One region of the Peribacillus sp. TH14 genome, then DNA from elsewhere that is predicted to be linked to it. Evidence: riboswitches for the same ligand, from Rfam matches in the RefSeq annotation. Region 1 holds a riboswitch; each other region holds the start of a gene.
What was found. Region 1 has a riboswitch for S-adenosylmethionine ahead of JFU50_RS08210 (methionine ABC transporter ATP-binding protein). Riboswitches for the same ligand answer to the same signal wherever they lie in the genome.
Positions count from the first base shown of each region.

Region 2: another riboswitch for S-adenosylmethionine. It lies ahead of JFU50_RS03890 (methionine ABC transporter ATP-binding protein); the one in region 1 lies ahead of JFU50_RS08210 (methionine ABC transporter ATP-binding protein).
Region 3: another riboswitch for S-adenosylmethionine. It lies ahead of JFU50_RS22505 (YezD family protein); the one in region 1 lies ahead of JFU50_RS08210 (methionine ABC transporter ATP-binding protein).
Region 4: another riboswitch for S-adenosylmethionine. It lies ahead of JFU50_RS12120 (methionine ABC transporter ATP-binding protein); the one in region 1 lies ahead of JFU50_RS08210 (methionine ABC transporter ATP-binding protein).

Region 1 covers NZ_JAEKEK010000001.1:1,702,063-1,707,683, reverse strand. Annotated here, with positions in the region: gene JFU50_RS08220 (hypothetical protein) at 282-533, shown strand; gene JFU50_RS08215 (hypothetical protein) at 2,011-2,250, shown strand; SAM riboswitch class I at 2,486-2,597, shown strand; gene JFU50_RS08210 (methionine ABC transporter ATP-binding protein) at 3,001-4,023, shown strand; gene JFU50_RS08205 (methionine ABC transporter permease) at 4,037-4,687, shown strand; gene JFU50_RS08200 (MetQ/NlpA family ABC transporter substrate-binding protein) at 4,709-5,581, shown strand.
Region 2 covers NZ_JAEKEK010000001.1:765,899-771,519, reverse strand. Annotated here, with positions in the region: gene hppD (4-hydroxyphenylpyruvate dioxygenase) at 1-928, opposite strand, end outside; gene JFU50_RS03905 (DUF1450 domain-containing protein) at 1,170-1,415, shown strand; gene JFU50_RS03900 (MetQ/NlpA family ABC transporter substrate-binding protein) at 1,661-2,482, opposite strand; gene JFU50_RS03895 (methionine ABC transporter permease) at 2,536-3,204, opposite strand; gene JFU50_RS03890 (methionine ABC transporter ATP-binding protein) at 3,191-4,207, opposite strand; SAM riboswitch class I at 4,273-4,379, opposite strand; gene JFU50_RS03885 (MBL fold metallo-hydrolase) at 5,053-5,621, shown strand, end outside.
Region 3 covers NZ_JAEKEK010000001.1:4,622,686-4,628,306, reverse strand. Annotated here, with positions in the region: gene JFU50_RS22525 (nitrite/sulfite reductase) at 1-927, opposite strand, end outside; gene cysC (adenylyl-sulfate kinase) at 945-1,544, opposite strand; gene sat (sulfate adenylyltransferase) at 1,586-2,734, opposite strand; gene JFU50_RS22510 (phosphoadenylyl-sulfate reductase) at 2,763-3,440, opposite strand; gene JFU50_RS22505 (YezD family protein) at 3,655-3,798, opposite strand; SAM riboswitch class I at 3,977-4,085, opposite strand; gene ssuE (NADPH-dependent FMN reductase) at 4,418-4,954, opposite strand; gene JFU50_RS22495 (TetR/AcrR family transcriptional regulator) at 5,381-5,621, opposite strand, start outside.
Region 4 covers NZ_JAEKEK010000001.1:2,514,062-2,519,682, reverse strand. Annotated here, with positions in the region: gene sufD (Fe-S cluster assembly protein SufD) at 1-374, opposite strand, end outside; gene sufC (Fe-S cluster assembly ATPase SufC) at 390-1,175, opposite strand; gene JFU50_RS12135 (hypothetical protein) at 1,626-1,778, opposite strand; gene JFU50_RS12130 (MetQ/NlpA family ABC transporter substrate-binding protein) at 1,930-2,763, opposite strand; gene JFU50_RS12125 (methionine ABC transporter permease) at 2,779-3,447, opposite strand; gene JFU50_RS12120 (methionine ABC transporter ATP-binding protein) at 3,440-4,474, opposite strand; SAM riboswitch class I at 4,655-4,767, opposite strand; gene JFU50_RS12115 (O-acetylhomoserine aminocarboxypropyltransferase/cysteine synthase family protein) at 4,885-5,621, opposite strand, start outside.

The DNA of each region.
Region 1 (5,621 bases):
GAAAACTTGCATTCAAAAACAAGAGACCTCCTTAATAGTTGCTCCAGACAGGGGTTGACCGTCTCCTTTTTGTATGTTTCGTATCGCTGGGCGATATAACATGCAAATAAATTCAAAACCTATAGGTTTAATAGAAAATCTGGGTTAGATTTACAAACATGATATACATCCGAATGAACGAGTATTCTCTTCTAAGGCAGTGGCAGAAGAAGTGGGGATGCAACACCCACTGTTCAAAAGTATGGTCAAAACTTAGAACGAAACGGATATGAGTTTATAAGATGGTGATTCCTATCTTTATTCACTCCGACATCGAAGCGCTCATAGCGTTACGCGATACGGACAAGTCCCTATACGATATAGCTAAAGACCTTGTGTATCAACAAAAAGATAGATTAGAAGAAACTAATGAAACAGAGATAGCGATACCTGATAAATTTGACAATTCAATCCAAAATCCCGAACAATTAAAAGAGATTTTAATTGTTTTAATCAATGAACTCGCAGCTACGCGTGAAATGAATGGCCACTGACAAACGATATGCCTCAGCTTAAAACAACAGTTTCCCAGCCCCAGCAAGATCCATGTCCTTAATAATGTTCCTCAAGAAAGGGGCTGATCGGTTCTTTTGTGTGTTTCGTATCGCGGGGCGATATAACATGCAAATAAATCTACAGAACCTTCATCTTTAATAGAAAGAGGGAGCCGATATGCGACAGGATATACATCCGAATGAATGAGCATCCTCTTCCAAGGAAGTGGCAGAAGAAGTGGAGATACAAAATCCACTGTTTGAAAGTATGTTTAAAACTTAGAGCGATATGGATAGGAGCTGTTAAAAGATAGCGATTGGCATATCTTCGTTCAATCCGATATCGAAACGCTTATAGCGTTACGCGATACGGGCAATCCCCTAGACGATAGAGAGAAGAACCCTTGTATCAAGAAAAAGAAAGATTGGTAGGAACCAATGAAACAGAAATAGCGATACCCGATATATATGACAATTTATTTAACCCATGTTCCCATTCAATTAAAAGAGATCTTAATTTTTAACCAATGAACTCGCAGCTCCGCGTGAAATGAACATCTAACTGACAAACGATATGTCATAGCTTAAAACTGAACAACAAAGAACCCATTACGAAACATTACTGTAATAAGAAAAAGGTTTAATTACCTTTTTTTTAGTCTCCTTTACGATATTCAGGTGTTAATTTGCGTTAATAACTATTTAAACCTAAGGCAATCAAATCAAAAGTAGAAATTCCTTTGTTCCAACTATTCGGAATCACCAAATTCAAATTTCAACAATTTCCCGAGAAATATCTACAAATTCTGAGTAGATATCGACAAAATTAGAAGCTTTAAAAGAGATAACGATACCCGATATATATGACAATTTATTTAACCCATGTTCCCATTCAATTAAAAGAGATCTTAATTTTTAACCAATGAACTCGCAGCTCCGCGTGAAATGAACATCTAACTGACAAACGATATGTCATAGTTAAAACTGAACAACAAAGAACCCATTACGAAACATTACTGCAATAAGAAAAAGGTTTTATTACCTTTTTTTTAGTCTCCTTTACGATATTCAGATGTTAATTTGCGTTAATAACTATTTAAACCTAAGGCAAGCAAATTAAAAGTAGAGATTCCTTTGTTCCAACTATTCGGAATCACCAAATTCAAATTTCAACAATTTCCCGAGAAATATCTACAAATTCTGAGTAGATATCGACAAAATTAGAAGCTTCTAAATAGCGATTTGTTTTTGCTGATAAGTAGACATACTATAGAATTCAAACTCTACCGAGTGTTTTTTAATTAAAAGAAATAAACTCTTCTAAGGAAAGAGCTATTATAATAGTGCTAAAGATGAAAAAACACATGTTTAGTCTTCCTTCGCTGTAATAATAAATAACTTTTATTATTACAGATATGAGGGCAAAGGGTCCTCACACATTTAAAACAGATGCAAAAAAGTTTATAACCGCATATATATGGTACTATTTATTATTGTTTTTTCTTTTTTCTTTTTTGATACTAAACGTACCGAAAGTTTGCTATCAAAAAATGGTCAAAAACTCAAAAATAAACGTAAACCCCAATCAAAAGATTATAAGAGTGGGGGGCGCAGGGAGCTCCCCGCATGGATAAGGCAGACCGTGAGTAGCAACCTGAATAGTGAGTTTGCCAAAGGTTTGCCGTTATTTCATCAAGATACAGAGCTTTCCTTATGAGGAAGGAAGTCCTGATCCTGACTGACTTCGTAATGTTTTCGTTTTTTTGTAATAGAGTCTATGCCTAGGTTACCCGTATACATGGTATGCAGGGCAAAATCTGACCTGTCTTAAGGTATAGTTAAATGAACGATTAAAAATTATACTGTAAAAATATTTTAGATTATTCAAAATAGAGTTGACATTAGTAAAATTTGAATATATAGTGAGGAACATAATTAAATAAATACGTTATTTCTTATCAAGAGATGTGGAGGGACTTGGCCCTATGATACCTCGGCAGCGGGTTTTTACTTTTGTAAAAATACTGTGCTAATTCCAACGGACGAAAGTTTGAAAGATAAGAAGGAGCTTTTCTTAGATAATTAAATTAAGAGTTTACTCTTTTTTATTTCTAAAAGAGGCCTCTTCTGTCTGATGACGGAAGAGGCCTCTTTTGTTTATTCAGAATGTATATGGTTATTTGGAGAATTGGTGCAATTATTAGTAGGTTTCACGCACTAATCGTGAATTATAAGCAATTACTCGTGAGTTTGACAGATTAACTCGTGAGTTTCGCGCAATTACTCGTGAGTTTCGCGCAATTACTCGTGAGTTTCACGCATTTACTCGTGAGTTTCACACATTTACTCGTGAATTGTGAGCAATTACTCGTGAGTTTCGAAAATTTAACCCTATCATTATGAAACTTTGCAAAGCTCTTCTCTGGATAATGAATTCGTACAAATAAACAGCGTGGGGGGAGACAGAATGATTGAATTTCAAAATGTTAAAAAGGTATATAAAACAAAGAAACAGACTGTTGAAGCTTTGAAAGGAATTAATTTGACAGTTGAAAAAGGCGATATTTTTGGTGTTGTCGGTTATAGTGGAGCCGGAAAAAGTACGTTGATTCGGTTAGTCAATCTACTCGAACACCCTTCAGATGGACAGGTTATTGTTGGGGGGAAGGATTTAACCAAATTGAACCCGAAGGAATTACGGGCAGAAAAGAAAAAAATTGGCATGATTTTTCAACATTTTAACTTACTTAACTCAAAGACAGTTTTTGATAATATTGCCATGCCGCTAGTTTTATCGGGAACCCCTAGTAAAGAAATCAAAGAGCGGGTAGGCGAGTTGTTAGAGTTCGTTGGCTTATCAAGTAAAGCAAGGAGTTATCCGGAACAATTGTCTGGCGGTCAAAAGCAACGAATAGGGATTGCTAGAGCGTTGGCTACCAACCCATCGATTCTTTTGTGTGATGAAGCGACGTCAGCATTGGATCCACAAACAACTAGTGCTGTACTGCGACTCTTAAAAAAAATTAATAAAGAATACAATATTACCATTTTGCTAATCACTCATGAAATGTCTGTAATTAGGGAAATTTGCAATAAGGTTGCGGTCATGGAAGGCGGACGCGTGGTTGAACAAGGTTCGGTTTTCGAAGTTTTTGCGAAGCCCCAAACAGGTATCGCAAAAAACTTTGTACGAACTGTTATTCACGACGAGATCCCACAAAGTTTCCTGAAAAATACCGGATCATATATTCCGATTATTTGGAAAATTAACTTTATTGGTACTACATCAGGCAATCCTTTACTTTCAACCATCTCGAAAAAATATGATGTTCATTTAAGTGTTTTATCAGCTAATATTTCTGAAATTCAAGAAACACCTTTTGGAAATTTAATTATTGAAGTGACAGGGAACAAAAAAGAGGTGGACAAGGCTTATCAATATATTAAAGATGAGGGGATTCTCGTCCAGGAGGTGCAGATAAATGGGTAATACGCTTTGGGGAATGGAAATAACGGCAGACCAGCTGTCGACAGCTTTCGGTGACACACTTTATATGGTAGCCATCTCATTGATATTTTCCGGGCTGATTGGACTTCCGCTAGGAATCTTACTTGTCATTACAAGAAAGGGTCACATCCTGGAGAATAAATGGATCTTTAATGTATTGAACCCGGTCATCAATATATTGCGGTCGGTTCCTTTCATCATCTTGCTTGTAGCACTTATTCCGTTTACCAGAATGATTGTCGGCAGTGCGATCGGAACGAATGCGGCCATTGTTCCGCTAATCTTTTACGCGGCTCCTTATATTGCCCGGCTTGTGGAGAACTCCCTGTTGGAAGTGGACAAAGGGATCATCGAGGCAGCTCAGGCGATGGGGGCGACGACATGGCAAATCATTTATCGCTTTTTGATTCCCGAGGGACTTAGTTCGTTGATCCTTACATTTACAACAGCGACAATTGGCCTTGTTGGATCTACGGCCATGGCAGGTGCTGTCGGTGCAGGTGGGGTAGGAGATTTAGCCTTAGCTTACGGTTATCAAAGGTTCGATACGATGACGATGGTCGTCACAGTAGCGGCGCTCGTGATCATCGTTCAATTATTGCAATCCACCGGGAATTTTGTTTCAAGAAAAATCAGAAGAAGATAAAAATAACAGGAGGTAGGAGAAATGAAGAAAATCTTATTAACGATCATGGTATTGGCATTGGCCATTGTGGCTGCAGCATGCGGGAACGAAGAGGGTGCATCAGGCGGTTCGGATGATGTGAAAACAGTGAAAGTCGGTGTCAGCAGCGGGGATACGAGAACATGGGAATACATTGTTGACTTAGCGAAAAAGGATGGGCTGAATATCGAACTTGTTACTTTTAATGATTATATCCAACCGAACCTTGCGTTAAGTGAAGGAGAAATTGATGCGAATTCATTCCAAACAGTTGCCTACTTCGATGAATTTGTTAACGATCAAAATTTGAAATTAGAGGCCATCGGATCAACTGTTATTGCACCTATGGGCCTTTATTCGAAAAAACACAAAGATCTCAAAGATCTTCCAGATGGCGCTACGATAGCCGTTCCGAATGAAGCAACAAACTTTGGCCGTGCATTACTCCTTCTTCAAGAAGCTGGATTGATTACATTGAAAGAGGAATTCAATGGATCGGGATCATTGGAAATCATTAAGGAAAATCCGAAAAAATTGAAAATCAAACCTGTTGCTGCCGGCAATACGCCGCGTCTATTGGATGATGCCGATGCTTCAGCCATTAATAATAACTTTGCCATTGAAGCAGGCCTTACTTTAAAAGAGGCATTATTCCATGAAAGTAAAACGGCGAAACCATATATTAATATCATTGCGGTTAAAAAGGGAAATGCCGACCGTCCTGAGCTACAAAAATTAGTGGAGCTTTATCAATCGAAAGAAGTGGAAGCGTTCATTGAAAAAACGTTTAAAGGAAACACCATTCCTGCATATGTTTCTGTAGACGAATTAGTGAATTACCAAGATGCTTGGACAAAACCAGCCAATGAAAAATGATGAATAGAACAAAGTGAAGGAATGCCGGATGGATTCAAGG
Region 2 (5,621 bases), 940 kb from region 1:
GAAGTCGTTTCACATCTTCATCTATATCTCCTACACGATTGGCGAGGTCTGCGTAATAAGTGTCAGGAGTCTTTAAAAACTCAACACCATTTTCTTTTAGTGTGGCCACTGTGGTGATGATATCGTTTGTTAAAAGGGCAAGATGCTGAACACCTTGACCATTATAGTAATCTAGGAATTCTTGAATTTGAGATTTGCGTTTTCCTACAGCCGGTTCATTTATCGGGAACTTAATGCGTCCTGTCCCATTCATCATAACTTTTGACATTAGGGCTGAGTACTCGGTCGAAATGTTTTCATCATCAAAATGTTTCAGAACAGTAAAACCGAATACTTTTTCATAATAATTTGTCCATTCATCCATTACTTCCACATTACCAACAAGGTGGTCAATACCGATTAAGCCTGAAGGTTGAGCTCCAAAGTTGTCCTCACGAGCTTTAAAACCTGGCAGAAATCCACCTTTATAATCGATTGGCTCAACAAGCGTGTGAATCGTATCCCCATATGTGCCTAAGATTGCTTTTCTTACTTTGCCATTTTCATCTTCTTCCACCCATGGTTCTCGAAGAGCGATGCCACCGCGTTCAATAGCACCCGCATATGTTTTTTCTAGGTCTTTTACGAGAAGGGAGATATCTTTTACTCCTTCGCCATGAGTTTTAATAAACTCAGCCACATCTGTGCTGTCTGATAGAGTTCCTGTTAAAATCAATCGGATGGTGCCCTGTGCCATAACGTAAGATACACGGTCACGGGAGCCTGTTTCTAGTCCTTTATATGCTATAAGCTTGAATCCGAAAGCGTTTGCGTAATAATAAGCAGCCTGCTTTGCGTTCCCAGTATAGATTTCTACGTAATGGACACTCTTAACCGGAAACAATTCCTCTTTCTTTGCTTTAGAAGATCCAACTGTTTTTTTAGTCATATTTACCGCTCCTTAATCGTTTTTTTTACATAAAAAAGCTGAATTTTCTTAATTTTCCGCCTGTGATAGTTCACATCATAATACATAAAAATTCACCACGCAAATATGTGTTTTACCGCGGTTGACCATCATGGTAGCAACATTTTAACGCGATAAAACATTTTTGCGTTTAGGTGTACTCTTGCACATTTTTTGTATATCTACTTAAAATGTTAGCAACTAAATAAAAGGGGAATTAGATATGAAAATTAGTGTAAAGTTCTGCCCTAGTAACTTCGAAGATGAGTTGGAAACTATTAAAGATAAATTAATGGAGTGTAGCGGTCTAGAGGTTATTGAGGATAGATGCTTGTTGTATTGCGGACAATGTTTAATGCAGCCGTTTGCAGTTGTAAATGGTGTAAACATTGTCGCAAACGATCCAGTTGAACTTCTCGAAAAAATTGAACAATATGTAGCTAGGCTTAAACAAGGAGACACTGTGTGAACAACGAGAAAATGAAATTAGTAATAATTGATTATCGCTTTTATTGACAACTATATCATTATATTGTGTCTTCCCCGAGAAACATGCGAACCTTCAGAGAGCATCCATCTATGATAAAATATATGTAAAACCCTACTACAAATGCTTATTAATTGCATTGATTGATATCTTCGCATAGTATGACGGAAAAATTCAAGGCCTGTTCCCAAAAAGGGAGCAGGCCTTGAATTTTATGGTTTGGTTTCTTATTTCATCCAATCTGGTTTTCCGAAGCCTGCAAACTTGCTATCGATTACTTCTTCAAACTTGTCTGATTCAACTACTGATTTAATATCCTTAGCAAATTGTGCATCTGCATCTTTTGTATTCACAGCAACAACATTACGATACATATCCGGCATGTTTTCTAAAACAAGGGCATCTTGGAGATCCATTTTTGCTGCAAGAGCGAAGTTACCTGGGACCGCTGATAGGTCAACGCTGTCTGTTGCACGCGGCAATTGAGCCGATTCTAATGGTTTGAATTGAATGTTTTTTGGGTTCTTTGTTACATCTTTTTCCGATATTTTTAAGGGATCGACATCTGGCTTGACTTCAATTAAATCTTCATCTACTAGGACTTTAAGTGCACGTGCAAGGTTAACTGGATCGTTCGGTAGGGCTAGTGATGTACCATCTTTAATGTCTTTCAACGATTTATATTTGTTCGAGTATATACCCATTGGTGCTGTCGGTACAATAACAAGGTCAGAAAGCTCTAAATCATTTTCTTTAGCGAAGTTATCCATATACACTTTGTGCTGGAAAAGGTTGGCGTCGATTGAATTGTTACCAAGTGATTTATTTGGCTGGATATAGTCAGTGAATTCAACGATTTCTATTTTGTAGCCAAGATCTTCTAGGCCTGGCTTGATGGCCTCTTTTACCATATCCGCGTAAGGACCGGTAGTTGCTCCGATTTTCAATTCTTTTTTGTCTTCAGTTTTTGGGGAAGCATTATCGCTTCCGCAAGCTGCCAAGCCAAGGGCTAGTGCGCAAACAGATAATAAAGAAGCTATTTTTTTCATTGGAAATTCCTCCTGTAATATGTTGTATTAAATCATTGTTAAAATGACTGATTCTATCGTTTATTTACTAAGTATGAGGCCTTGTCACCAACCATTTGAATGATTTGTACAAGGCAGATTAACACGACGATTGTCGTGATCATGACTGTGTTGTCATAACGGTAATAGCCGTACCGAATGGCCAGGTCACCAATTCCGCCCCCACCGATTGTCCCAGCCATCGCTGAGTAACCGATAAGTGAAATGGTCGTTAACGTCAACCCTTGAATGATTCCCGGTTTTGCCTCAGGAAGAAGTACATCCTTAATGATCATCCATGGAGTGGCACCTACAGCAATTGCAGCTTCAATCACACCTTTATCTATTTCGCGTAATGCCGATTCAACGATTCTTGCAAAAAAAGGTATCGCGGATACAGATAGGGAAACAGAAGCCGCTCTTGGCCCTATCGTTGATCCAGTAAGCAAATCCGTTAAAGGAAGGAGGGCGACTAAGAGAATGATAAACGGGATTGAACGGACAATATTGACAGCGAAACCGAGAGATCGATTCACGACGTTATTTTCAAAGATTAAATTCTTGGTCGTTGTAAACAGCAATACTCCAAGTGGCAAACCAATTAGAAGGGCTACCGCAAGGGAGATTCCAACCATATAGATTGTTTCGAGAAAGGCTTTATTAAGGTCAGGTAAAATATTGACGACGGAATCAAACAGTGACATGTTTCAACACCTCCACAGAACTGGTCCGATTTGTTATATATTCCAGTGCCGATTGAACTTCAGCAGCCTCACCAATTAATTCAATGATTAAGATTCCTAATGGAACATCCTGAATATATTCAATTTTGCCGTGCAAGATATTTCCCTTTACTGAATACTTTTGTAGAGCATCGGAAAGAATCGATTCACCGGCGGTGGGCCCTTCAAATTGAATTTGAATAATCGTTCCTTTGCTTTCCTCAATTAAGTGTGAGGGAAGCTCAAAATCCAATACACTGCTGATGAATTGCTTCGTCAACTGCTGCTTTGGTTGTGAAAATATCTCATAAACAGATCCTTCTTCGATAATCCTGCCATCCTGCATGACAGCGACTCGATGGCATAGTTCTTTGACTACTTCCATTTCATGGGTAATCAATACTATAGTGATACCAAGTTCCCGACTAATCTTTTTTAATAACTGTAAAATCGCTTTTGTTGTTGTTGGATCAAGGGCAGAAGTCGCTTCATCACATAATAGTACAGTAGGGTTATTGGCTAAGGCTCGCGCTATGCCGACCCGTTGCTTTTGACCTCCGCTGAGCTGGGCCGGATAGACATCCTTTTTATCACTAAGCCCAACTATGTCCAGCAGTTCTAGAACGCGACTTTTGATGACACCCTTTGATTTGTGTGCGGCTTTCAAGGCGAAAGCAACATTTTCAAAAACGGTTTTGGAACTGACTAAGGAAAAGTGCTGAAATATCATACCGATTTTTTGTCGTTGTTTTCGAAGCTCTTTGCCTGATAAAGACGTTAAGTCAATCCCGTCAATAATGATTTTTCCTTTTGTCGGACGTTCAAGCAAATTTAAGCAGCGTATTAATGAGCTTTTTCCGGCTCCGCTGTAGCCAACAATCCCATAAACTTCACCAGTCTGAATTGTCAAAGATACGTTATCCACTCCGACAACTCGGGTATTTTTCGATATGTATTCCTTTCGGACTGATCGGATTTCAATCATGAGCCTTCCCCCTTAAACATAAAAAACTGCCTCTATCATTCAGAAAGAGGCAGCGAAATTATTTCGTCTTATCTTTCAGAATGTAATCATTCTGCAGGAAGTAGCACCGTTCCCGATTGGGGCGGTTGCCGGACATCACAGGGCCTGTTCCCTCAGTCACTCTTGATAAGTAAATTATTATTTTGGAATATTACAAGTTTTCTAATATAATCTATATTATTTGTAAATTCACATATTGTCAATCGTTTCTGTAATTTTAGAATAACTTTCTGGTGATTTAATTAATTTTTTTATGGTAAATCTAGAATTGGATAATCATACCTTTTGGAATCGGGGTATTGTCACCATTGATCGTTAATGGTCGGAAAGCCATACTTTTTTATGATATTTGTAAGATAGGCTTCGTTCTTTTTAGCAGCTTGTCGATTTTTTTTAATAATTACGTGAAGTTTTTGTCAGGAAAGTATTGTTTCAAAGTCTGTATCATGAATGCTTTAGCTTTTTTATCAACCAAGGTAATATTGACAGTTATTCAGCGTTAATGATTAGCCGTGAATTTTTTTATCGTCCAAACTTAAATAGGGAGTACCCTTTATTAACAACTTCCTTTTAACCGAAGCCAGATTTTTGCTGTTTCTTTTCTTAGTTGCATAATAGAATACCTTAAATCAATGACTATGGTTTCAAACAGTGCCTTGATTCTACCGGAAAATATACAATGGGTCTTTGCTAGGAAAAATACTATTTGCTTGTCAAAAGTATGGGGGGATATTACATTTATTGTAATGAACAAGGGGGAAATAGGATATTAAACTATTTTTATACAATTGATGAGGAGGGAAGCCATGCTAGAGATTAAGACGATAAATGATGTGGTTTGTGTACAAGGGACCCCTGAAGGAATAAAGTCGGGGATGAGTGTATATGTTTTTTTAATAGACGGCCTCTTGATTGATACGGGAGCCCAAATTTTATTGGAAGAACTTATCCCTTTCTATGAATCAGCCGACTTCGATTTAGTGGCGCTAACGCATTATCATGAGGACCATACTGGCGGTGCTTCCTGGATACAGGAACATAGAAAAGTTCCAATTTATATTCATCCGATGTCGATTGATGTATGTGCGAAGGATGCTGAATATCCTGATTATCGCAAAACTTTTTGGGGAAGGAGAGATGGCTTCAAAGCTGAGCCGTTGGGGAGGACTGTTCATTCCCGTACCCAAACGTGGGAGCCAATCTTTACCCCAGGTCATGCTAAGGACCATATGGTGTATTTGAATCACAGTAATGGCATGCTGTTTTCAGGTGACCTATTCGTTACACCGAAAACGAAGCTTGTTTTACGGGAAGAATCTGTCCCTGTTATCATCGATTCTATAAATAGATTACTTCAATATGATTTTGGAGAGGT
Region 3 (5,621 bases), 2.9 Mb from region 1:
ATAGCCAGCATTCCATTCCTTCAATGCACTTTCTCCCTTTTCTGGAAGTGGACCCGTGTATTCAAGCAATTTTTCCTTAAATTGCTCTGGACCCCAATCAGCAACAAGGAATTTCAAACGAGAGCGATGACGCTTTTCACGGTAACCGAAGTCACGGAAAATCGTTGTGATGGCGGCTGCCACTTCCACTGTTTTCTCCGGTAAAATGAATAAATCAAGTTCTTCTGCTAGCATAGGAACGGAGGATAATCCACCCCCTACTTTAACGTGAAAACCAACTTCTGTCTTTCCATCAATAACCTTCGTAGCTGGATTAAATGAAACGCAGTTAATTTCAGCATTGGCAGCATTATGAACATTAGCACTGACTGACATTTTATATTTCCTTGGAAGGTTTGAAAAATCTTCGTTAAGTCGGAAATACTCAAATACATTATAAAGGACGTCACGTGTATCAAAAAGTTCGTCAGGATCGATTCCAGCTAATGCATTTCCGATTATATTCCGTGTAATATCACCACATGCACCAGCAGTAGTCATCCCAACCTGTTCTAGACGGTTCAAAATATCAGGGACTTGTTCAATAGTCAACCAGTGAAACTGAATAGCTTGGCGAGTTGTGATGTCATAAACATCTCTACCGTAATCTTTCGCAATATTAGCAAGTGTGATTTGTTGGTCATAAGTAAGGATACCACCAGGAATAACGACACGCATCATCCAATAGCCCGCTTCTTTTGGTCGTTGCAAGTATAGACCTGCCCACTTGAACATATCCCACTTTTCTTTAGGAATGGATTCAAATCCATTTGCTGCATAATGAGGAATATCGTCAAAGATCTTCAAACCATCTTTTTCTAATTTCCAGACTTCAGTTTTGTTTTTAGCAATTACCGGATTTTCAGACCAAAACTTCTCATATACCACTACTTTTTCCTCCTCGATTAAATCGCTCTCTTAGTTGTCAAATAGTTGATTACCTGTTCGACGCACTCTTCAACACTATATTGGTTGGATTCTAAAACGATTTCCGGCTGTTCAGGTTCTTCATATGGAGAGTCAATCCCAGTAAAGTCTTTAATGATTCCCTTACGTGCCTTATCGTAAAGACCTTTTGGATCACGCACTTCACATTCTTCAATCGGACATTTTATGTAGACCTCAATAAACTCGCCTTCTTCAAGCAAATCGCGTACAATTTGACGGTCTGCTCGAAAAGGGGAAATAAATGCCGTTAATACGAACTGCCCGCTATCCACAAAAAGCTTGGAAACTTCACCGATCCGCCTAATATTCTCAGTCCGATCCTCTTCAGAAAAACCCAAATCTTTATTTAAGCCATGACGAATATTATCTCCATCCAAGACATAACTTCGAATATTTCGGTTATACAACTCTTTAGCGACTGCATTTGCAATCGTTGATTTTCCGGAGCCTGAGAGTCCTGTGAACCATAGAACTGTACTCTCATGTCCGTTTTGCTTACGACGGAGTTCCTTAGTCAAAGACGCTTCATGCCAAGTTACATTCGTGCTATTACTCATTATTATCCCCCTCTTACTACTTACATATATTTGAAACTAGTTTAGTTAAATACTTCATTCTTTTTCAGGCCTTCGATTAACACTTCGATGACTTCTTTACGACTGAAGGTAGCTGGTGGAATTTCACCATTACGCAACATTTCCCTAACCTTCGTTCCGGATAAGATAACATGATCTTCTTTACCATGCGGACATGTTTTAGCAGAAGCCATATTTCCACATGTTTTACAATAAAAGCTATGTTCAAAGAATAATAGCGTGATTCCTAACTCGTCAGGTTTGAAATTACCAAAGATTTTTTGTGCATCATAAGTGCCGTAATAATCGCCCACACCGGCATGGTCACGGCCAACAATAAAGTGGGTGCATCCGTAATTTTTACGAACCATGGCATGGAAAATGGCTTCTCTTGGCCCTGCATAACGCATGGCAGCAGGGAACACTGCTAGGGAGACACGATCCTTAGGATAATATTTCTCTAGTAGTACTTTATAACTCTCCATCCGTACATCAGCTGGTATGTCATCTGATTTAGTAGCACCTACTAGCGGATTTAAAAATAAACCGTCTACAATCTCCAATGCAGTTTTTTGAATGTATTCATGTGCACGGTGAACAGGATTTCTTGTTTGGAATCCAACAACTGTTTTCCAGCCTTTTTCAGCAAAAGTTTTTCTTGTGTCAACAGGATCCAAATAATGATCTTGGAATAGTGGACGTTCGATTCGTTTAACTAATTTAATATCCCCGCCGACATATACTTCACCACGGTTATACAAATTTTTCACACCAGGATGTTTCTCATCATCCGTTTGATAAACTAATGTGGCTTCCAATTGTTTATCAGGTCTGAAGATATCAGAAACAATGAGAACTCCGTATGTTTCTCCTTCATGATTCAACTTTACTTCTTCTCCTAGAGTAAGAGCTTTTGCTACTTCATCAGTAATCGGCAAAGTAATCGGGATGCTCCAAACATGGCCGCTGCTAAGCCTCATATCCTTAACCACTGCTTGATAGTCATCTTTTGTAAAGAATCCTTTAATAGGACTATAGGCCCCAGTACCTATTAATTCCAGGTCACTTAAAGCAATCTCATCAATTTCGATTGAGTTGTTTATTTTAGTAATATCATAGTCTGGTTCCCAACGATTGATCAACGTTCCTCCGTGCGGTAAGCTAACTGTCATACTAATTTCCCCCTAAATTTTCTATTTATTAAGATAAATGTAATCCGCATTCTGTTTTTTGCGCGCCCTGCCAACGTCCTGAGCGTAAATCATCGGCATTGATAGCAGGTGCCGTACATGTTTTACAGCCAATACTAGGATATCCATTATCGTGAAGAACATTATATGGAAGTCCATTTTTATGGGCATAGCGCCATACATCTTTCCATGTCCATTGAATAAGCGGGCATATTTTAATTGATTTAAACTTATTATCTTGATTAATATATTCCGTTAATGCTCTTGTTTCAGATTGCTCCCTGCGTAGTCCCGAGAGCCAAGCAGTTGCCGTTGAAAGTACCTCAGTAAGCGGCGCGATCTTACGTATGCTGCAACATTTATTTGAATCACGGAGCCATAACTCATCTCCATATTCAGTTGCTTGTTCCTCGAGCGTCAATGCCGGCTTTTTCATTTCAATTGAAAGCTGCGGATAGCGCTTTTTAACTTGTTCAATTAATTTGTAAGTCTCTTCAAAATGAACATCCGTATCCAGAAAAACAATTTTGGCTGAAGGATTGACCTTTGCCAATAAATCCGTAAGTACTATTCCTTCAATGCCGAAACTACATGCATAAATGAGTTTGTTACCATATTGGGAATTTGCCCACTCAAGAACTTCTAAAGCACCTTTTGTCTCACTGTCCTCAGGAAATGCAGGCAAAATCTCTGTGTCGAAATTTTCATAGTTTACTAATGCAGACAATCTTAAAGCCCCCTCTAAAAACTTGCTAAATGTTTCACAGAATAGAGTAACTTGTGATTAATACTCGCTGTTGTTTTTTAACGCTTAAAAGACCCTAGAAAAAAGAGACGAATTTAACTAATACTCTCTTTTATATCAGTTAAATCCACCTCTAGTTTTCTAGTCAGCAGATACCTTATTTAATTCTCAGCTTTTCATTTCTTTCCATTTGAATAATTTTACCATCCTGGACGATAAGTGTTATGGATCCATATTTCATCGACTTAAGCATTTCTTGTAGGCGTTCAAATATTTCCTCCAGCTGATTCTCTTTTTCCAAGCCAGTTCCTCCTTTAAGAAAATCCGAGACTAGCTTATCGTATAGCTGACCCGTTTATAAAATGCATTTTCTTAAATTTATATATTCCAAAACATCTTACAATGCTATGGTTTGCAAACGAATTTTACAGAAATAAAAACCCTTCCATGATGGAAAGATTTTCAAGGTAATATTTTTTACCTTATCTTCCAAAATGATCAACATTTTGTTGGATGTAGCACCTTGCATCCATCATGCAGGTTGCTGGACTTCAAAGGGCCAATTCCCTCCGTCGCTCTGGATAAGTTTTATTATTTTAAATATTAACATATATTTATTCCTTGTCAATGGAGTTTTCTTATAAAATAACTTGGATTAATAAAATGGGTGAACTGTTATTATTATACACACTTTTCCTTGAACGGATATTGTATAAGTTAAATATGAAAATAGACTCATTTTCAAGAGAAACTCTTAAAAAAAATGAGTCTATTTCATTACTTACCTCTTTTTACAATTGTTTAAGGCCTAATTGTTAAGGTTAATTAGTTTTAATGATTGTACATAAATAATCTTTAATCTCATGAAAATAAAAATAGTTCAAAACCTTAAGCCTTTACTTTTAGTCTATTAACAGCATTTAATTATTTCTTAATTGAATCGCTTCAACAAATTCTTGCACCTGACTTTGCACACGATCAACTAATTCGCTATCTTTAATTGGGCTTTCTGGATTCTGCTTATCTATTTCCTTATCTACAAAATATAAGCCCTGCAACGGCTCACCTTTTAAAATTGAAATTAAAGGTTTAAGTGCGTAATCAATCGCCAATAAATGCCTGTTACTTCCACCAATCATAATTGGCAGAACAGGCTTATTTTTAAATGCACCCTCAGGTAGCAAATCAATCAAAGCTTTTAACACGCCTGTGTAAGATGCCTTATATACTGGTGAACCAATAATGATACCTCTAGCTTCCTGAATTTTTTCTGAAAGCTTTATTATATCTTCACTATTATACCGGCCTTGGAATAGATCATCTGCGGAAAAATCCGTTATAGAGTAATAAGCAGTGGTAAACCCCACTTGTTCAACTAGTGATCGAACATGTTTTAAAGAGATGTCAGTTCTTGATGGACTCGCTGGACTGCCTGATAAAATTACGATTTCGCTCATATAAATTTCCTCCTATTATTTTCTTATCTGCGATAAGACTTGCTGATTCAATAAAAATCACTCAATCACTAATAAATCGGATAAGAACCCTGCCTAGGTAAAGTCATGTATCATATAATCATCGTAATATTCAGAAAAATAAAAGTCAAGTGTTTAACTCGGGATTAATATGAATAACCTATTCAGAAACTTTCATCAGTTATCCCCCTCTATTTTTCCTGAAATTTAAATCTGTTTCTTCCTTGACCTTTTAATTTTTGCATCTCCAAAATAACAGGTATAGTTCCATTCTTCGGATTACACTAGTTTGCACAATGTATCGTCAAGTCTAGAGGTACAAGCTTGAATAACTAATACTAATAGTAGATAAAGCAACGGTCATATTTGCGGCTTGTTGACTCATACGCCTTAAATATGACCGTTTATTTATGTATTATTGCTTTTTCCATGAATCCCATATACTAAAAGCTGAGCAATACTCTTTATTCGTTCCTCAGTAAAATACGGTTCCGTTTTCTGTTGATGAATCTCATAATGGGTCGATAAAGCTAATGTAAAAGAAATAATTCCTACATTAAATAAGATAATATCGGAAATATAGTGAATCTCTCCAGTATCAATTCTCTTCTGAAGTTCAATAAGCTTAGCATTTGGCTTGAAGATTTGC
Region 4 (5,621 bases), 810 kb from region 1:
TCAGCATGGTCACGAGCCGCTGTAAAAATATCCGTGAAAATAACGCCTTGTTCTTTTATTTTTGCTGACAAATTAATATGTGCCGGCGTATTATTGCGTTGAATGTATAAGTTTTCATTTCCTTCAATGATGGATTTAATTTCTTCCGGAAGCTCATCTAAAGAGGCAAAAGTTTCACTTTCAACTGTATGAGTCTTGAAAGAAGTAAAATTCCATTTATCGATTTTTGTTTTATCCGGCTTTGGCATTGGGAGCTTTTCTAATTCAGAAAACGCTTGAATTCGAAGCTCAGATAGCCAAGCTGGCTCATTATTTTTAGTTGAATAAGAGCTTATGTCCTCTTGTTCAAACGGTAATTTCGTTTCTGTAGTCATTGCAAATCCTCCTACTTACGCTTCTTCGCCAACAGTTTCGTCTTCAATGCCCAATTCTTGTTTGATCCAATCATAACCTTCTGCTTCTAAACGTGCAGCTAGTTCAGGCCCGCCTGATTTTACAACACGGCCTTGCATCATTACATGTACGTAATCAGGAGTGATGTAATTTAATAGACGTTGGTAGTGAGTGATGATTAAACATCCAAAGTCTTCTCCGCGCATTTCGTTGATTCCTTTTGAAACGACTTTAAGAGCATCGATATCTAGCCCAGAGTCAATTTCATCTAAAATAGCGATTTTTGGCTGAATCATCATTAATTGAAGAATCTCGTTACGTTTTTTCTCTCCGCCTGAGAATCCTTCATTTAAATAACGTTGCGCCATATCTTCATCCATTTCAAGGAATGCCATTTTTTCGTCCATTTTACGGATGAATTTCATCAATGAAATTTCATCGCCTTCTTCACGACGTGCATTGATAGAAGAACGTAAGAAGTCAGCATTTGTAACACCACTGATTTCGCTTGGATATTGCATAGCAAGGAAAAGACCAACACGAGCGCGCTCGTCAACTTCCATTTCCAATACGTCTTCACCATCGAATGTGATGCTGCCGCTTGTTACTTCATATTTAGGGTGACCCATAATTGCTGAAGATAAAGTGGATTTACCAGTTCCATTTGGTCCCATGATTGCATGGATTTCTCCGCCTTTTACTTCAAGGTTAACCCCTTTTAAAATCTCTTTACCCTCAATTGATACGTGAAGATCTTTAACCGTTAATGTAGAAGCTGACATAATAATACCTCCGTGAACTAATTCCTATTTTATTACCAGAAAGTAAAAACTACTTTCTTTACTATTTATTTTTCATAAAAGCATTCTCACTTTATTCTCATTCCAATTTTATAACAAATCCAATTTGGAATCAACTAATATAGATAGGGGTTTCCACTTCTTTCATGATGAAAACCTGTCCTATTGTTACAAACCCTACTGTTATAGGCTATTTACAGCAAATAGAGCCTTATTTTAGCTTTTCTTATTTAAAACTTATTATTCAACAAACCTTCGTTCTTATTAATATATGTCTAAAAAATCTTAATTGGAAGGTACATATTACCTTTGTTAAAGAAAAAAAGGTCTGCTAGGTGCTATGTAAGTTAATCTAATAAGGAAACCCTTATTTTCTAGACCACTTATCATTTTACCTCTACAGACCGATCTTTTAAAGACTCTTTTATATGCTTAACCGTGAATTTTACGTTGTAGGTCAATGACCATTTTGTTGCACTTTTCATGTTCCTTATCTCGTTCTTTCTCAACCTCGATACGGAGGTCTAAATTTCTGCTGTACTCATTATAGCCAATCCCATGTGATAACTGCATCGCTTTTTCCATTTCGCTTGTTACATTTAAATCTAAAGTATTGATAGTGAACCATCCTTTCAAATTTGTGAATTACTTTATTACTCTATTAATTCTATACCCTGTGTTTTCATCTTTAAACAAAAAACGACCTGAAGATTTCCAGGTCGTTCTTTACCATAAATTATTTAGTTGGTACGACTGCACCTTTGTATTCCTTTAGAATAAAATCTTGAATTTCTTTAGAATGTAATACTTCTACTAGCGTTTTGATTTCTTCTTTATTTTCATCACCTTTGTTAACAGCAATAACGTTCACATATGGTGATTCAGAGTCTTCAATAGCAATTGAATCTTTAAGCGGATTCAATCCAGCGTCAATCGCATAGTTAGAGTTGATTAGAACGGCATCCCCTTCGCCACTCTCATAAATTTTCGGAAGTAAAGCTGCTTCATAATTAGCATCAAATTTAAGTTTTTTCTTATTTTCAACAATGTCTTTTGTTGTAGCTGTCGTTTTATCGATGCCTTCTTTTAATGTAATCAGGCCATTTTTTTCTAATAGAGATAACGCACGTCCGTGGTCAGCAACAGAGCTGCTCATAATAATTGTTGCGCCTTCCGGAAGTTTATCAATGCTTTTATATTTTTTTGAATATAGAGCAATCGGCTCGATATGAATTCCACCAGCATTAACGAAGTCATATCCATTTTCTTTAATTTGCCCCTCTAAATATGGAATGTGTTGAAAGTAGTTAGCATCCAATTCTTTATCGTTTAAAGCCTTATTCGGTAAAACATAATCTTGGAACCGTTTAATTTCCAACTCAATTCCTTTTTCTTCAAGAAGAGGTTTAGCTTTTTCAAGAATCTCAGCATGCGGAACATTGGATGCACCTACAACTAATTTTTTCGTTTCCTTTTCTGTATCGCTGCCGCTGTTGTCCTTATCGGTTCCACAAGCAGCAAGAGCAATCGATAAAACAAGTACTAATGCAAATCCTAAAAACTTTTTCATCCTATTCATCTCCCTTTATCTTTTGTCTAATTTAGATGTAATCACATCTCCAATAATTTGAATAATGAAGACGATAATTAGTATAACAATCGTCGCTACAAGTGTAACGTCATTGTGAGTCCTTTGATAGCCGTCTAGATAGGCCAGATTACCAAGCCCGCCTGCACCGATAACCCCTGCCATTGCGGTATACCCAACCAATGCAATCGATGTTACCGTAATCCCTGAAATTAATGCTGGCATCGATTCTGGAAGAAGTACCTTCCAAATGATCGTGCTCGTTTTCGCTCCCATTGATTTAGCCGCTTCAATTACACCTTTATCGATTTCACGGAGGCCGATTTCAACCATACGTGCATAAAATGGTGCCGCCCCGATAATAAGGGCTGGTAAAGCAGCATCCTCACCGATCATAGAACCGACAAGCAATTTTGTGAAAGGTATGAGCAACACAATTAAAATAAGGAATGGAATGGAACGGAAAATATTAACGATAGCACTCATGGTCGTGTTAATTACCCGATTTTCCCACAAGTTACCTTTCCCTGTTAAAAACAGGACTAGCCCTAATAGTATGCCTATAAAAAAGGTTGCTAGTACTGAGATACTAGTCATATAAAGTGTTTCTTTTGTTGCTTCAATAATGTCTTCCCAATATACATTCGGTAATAATTCTTCAAGCATGAGTAATCACCTCCACGCCTACATGCTGTGCTTTAATGAATTCGATTGCGCGGAGCATTTCATCCTCATTGCCATCAAGGTGGATAAATAACGTTCCATATGAACCACTTCTAGTTTGAGATATTTTTCCTTGAACGATATTGACATCCAACTCAAAGTTACGTACCAGCCTAGTAATTAACGGACTCTCTGCATGATCTCCTACGAACGTCAATTGAATTACTTTTCCTGCTGGATAGCGTTCCAGCAAGTGTTCCATTGTTTCTTTTGTTTCTTCAGGCTCTGTTACCTGTTGAACGAAACGCTTCGTCATTTGTTCTTTCGGATTCTTGAAGACTTCCAGGACAGGTCCTTGTTCAACTACTTGACCACTTTCCATTACTGCAACGCGGTGACAAATTTTACGGATGACGTGCATTTCATGTGTAATCAAAACAATCGTTAGACCAAGACGCTTATTGATGTCCACAAGCAATTCAAGTATTGAATCGGTTGTCTGCGGGTCTAAAGCAGACGTCGCTTCATCGCACAGTAGCACCTTAGGATTGTTAGCAAGAGCCCTAGCAATCCCGACCCTTTGTTTTTGCCCTCCGCTTAATTGCGAAGGATATGCCTTTTCTCTTCCTTCAAGCCCAACTAACTTAATTAATTCATTCACACGCTTGATACGCTCATTTTTCGAAACCCCTGCAATTTCTAGAGGAAACGATATATTCTCCTGAACGGTTCTAGACCATAATAAATTAAAATGTTGAAAGATCATGCTGATTTCTTGTCGAGCTTTACGTAGCTTAGCACCTTTGATTTTGGAAATTTCTTTATCAGCCACCACAACGGATCCTTCTGTTGGTGTTTCCAATCCATTAAGCATCCTGATCAAAGTACTTTTCCCTGCTCCGCTGTAGCCAATAATACCGAAAATCTCGCCTTTATTTATTTCAACATTAACATTATTTACAGCCTTAATCGTGTCACTGCTTCCTTTTCCTGTTCGGAATAGCTTACTAACTTTTGTCAATGTAATCATTAATACTCACCTCTTTTATCCAATAAAACCTATGAACTTAGTTGATTTATCTTCATTATCAGCCTGTAAATATGATTTAAAACCGTTTTTCAATATTGCTATACATGTAAAGGTTTTCCCAAACTAAATAGAAAAAACCTTTCTGCATGAGCAGAAAGGCAGGTGAAAAAGCAGGCCTTTCTCTCATCTTCCAAAGCGATTAAACTTTGTGTGAATTGGCACCTTTCCAAGGAAATTTCCTTGTCGGTTGCCGGGTTTCATCGGGCACATCCCTCCACCTCTCTTGATAAGAGCTAATATATAGAATATTTGTACATCATTAAGTTCTTTAGTATGGAGAAATTTTATCATAGATAAAAAAGGAGCGCAATGTATAATATTTCTAGGAAAGAATGAACAGGTCTTTTTTATTAAACAGTTTTAGAAGTTAAGGAGACAATATTCGTCGCTTTTTCAATTGCCTGCTCTAAATCTTCTATTAAATCCTCTACGTTTTCAATACCAATCGATATGCGCACTTGATCAGCACTTACACCCGCTTTTGCTAAACCTACATCATTCAATTGTTGATGGGTCGTACTAGCAGGGTGGATAATTAAACTTTTAGCATCCCCTACGTTGGCTACATGCGACCATAACTCTACCGAATTGATAAGTTTTGCTCCAGCTTCGCGTCCACCTTGAATTCCAAAAGTCACAACAGATCCTGCTCCCTTAGGCAAATATTTATCCGCCAGCGCTTTATCAGGGTGACTTCCATTACTAGGGTGCGAAACCCAGTTCACAGCAGGATGATTTTCCAAATATTGAATAACAGACTTAGTATTCGAAAGATGCTCTTTCATTCTCACATGCAACGTTTCTAGCCCCAGCGTAAACTGGAACGCGCTTTGAGCACTTAACGTCGGCCCTAAATCACGAAGTAATTGCACACGAGCTTTTGTGATAAAGGCAGCAGGGCCGACTGCTTCAGAGTATACAATCCCATCGTAGCTTGGATCCGGTTCCGTAAAGCCAGGGTAGTTTGGTGAGTTCCAGTCGAATTTGCCCCCATCCACGATGATGCCTCCTAAGGTGGTTCCATTTCCCAAGAGCCATTTTGTAGCAGAGTGGATGACAATATCCGCTCCAAAATCAATTGGCCGGC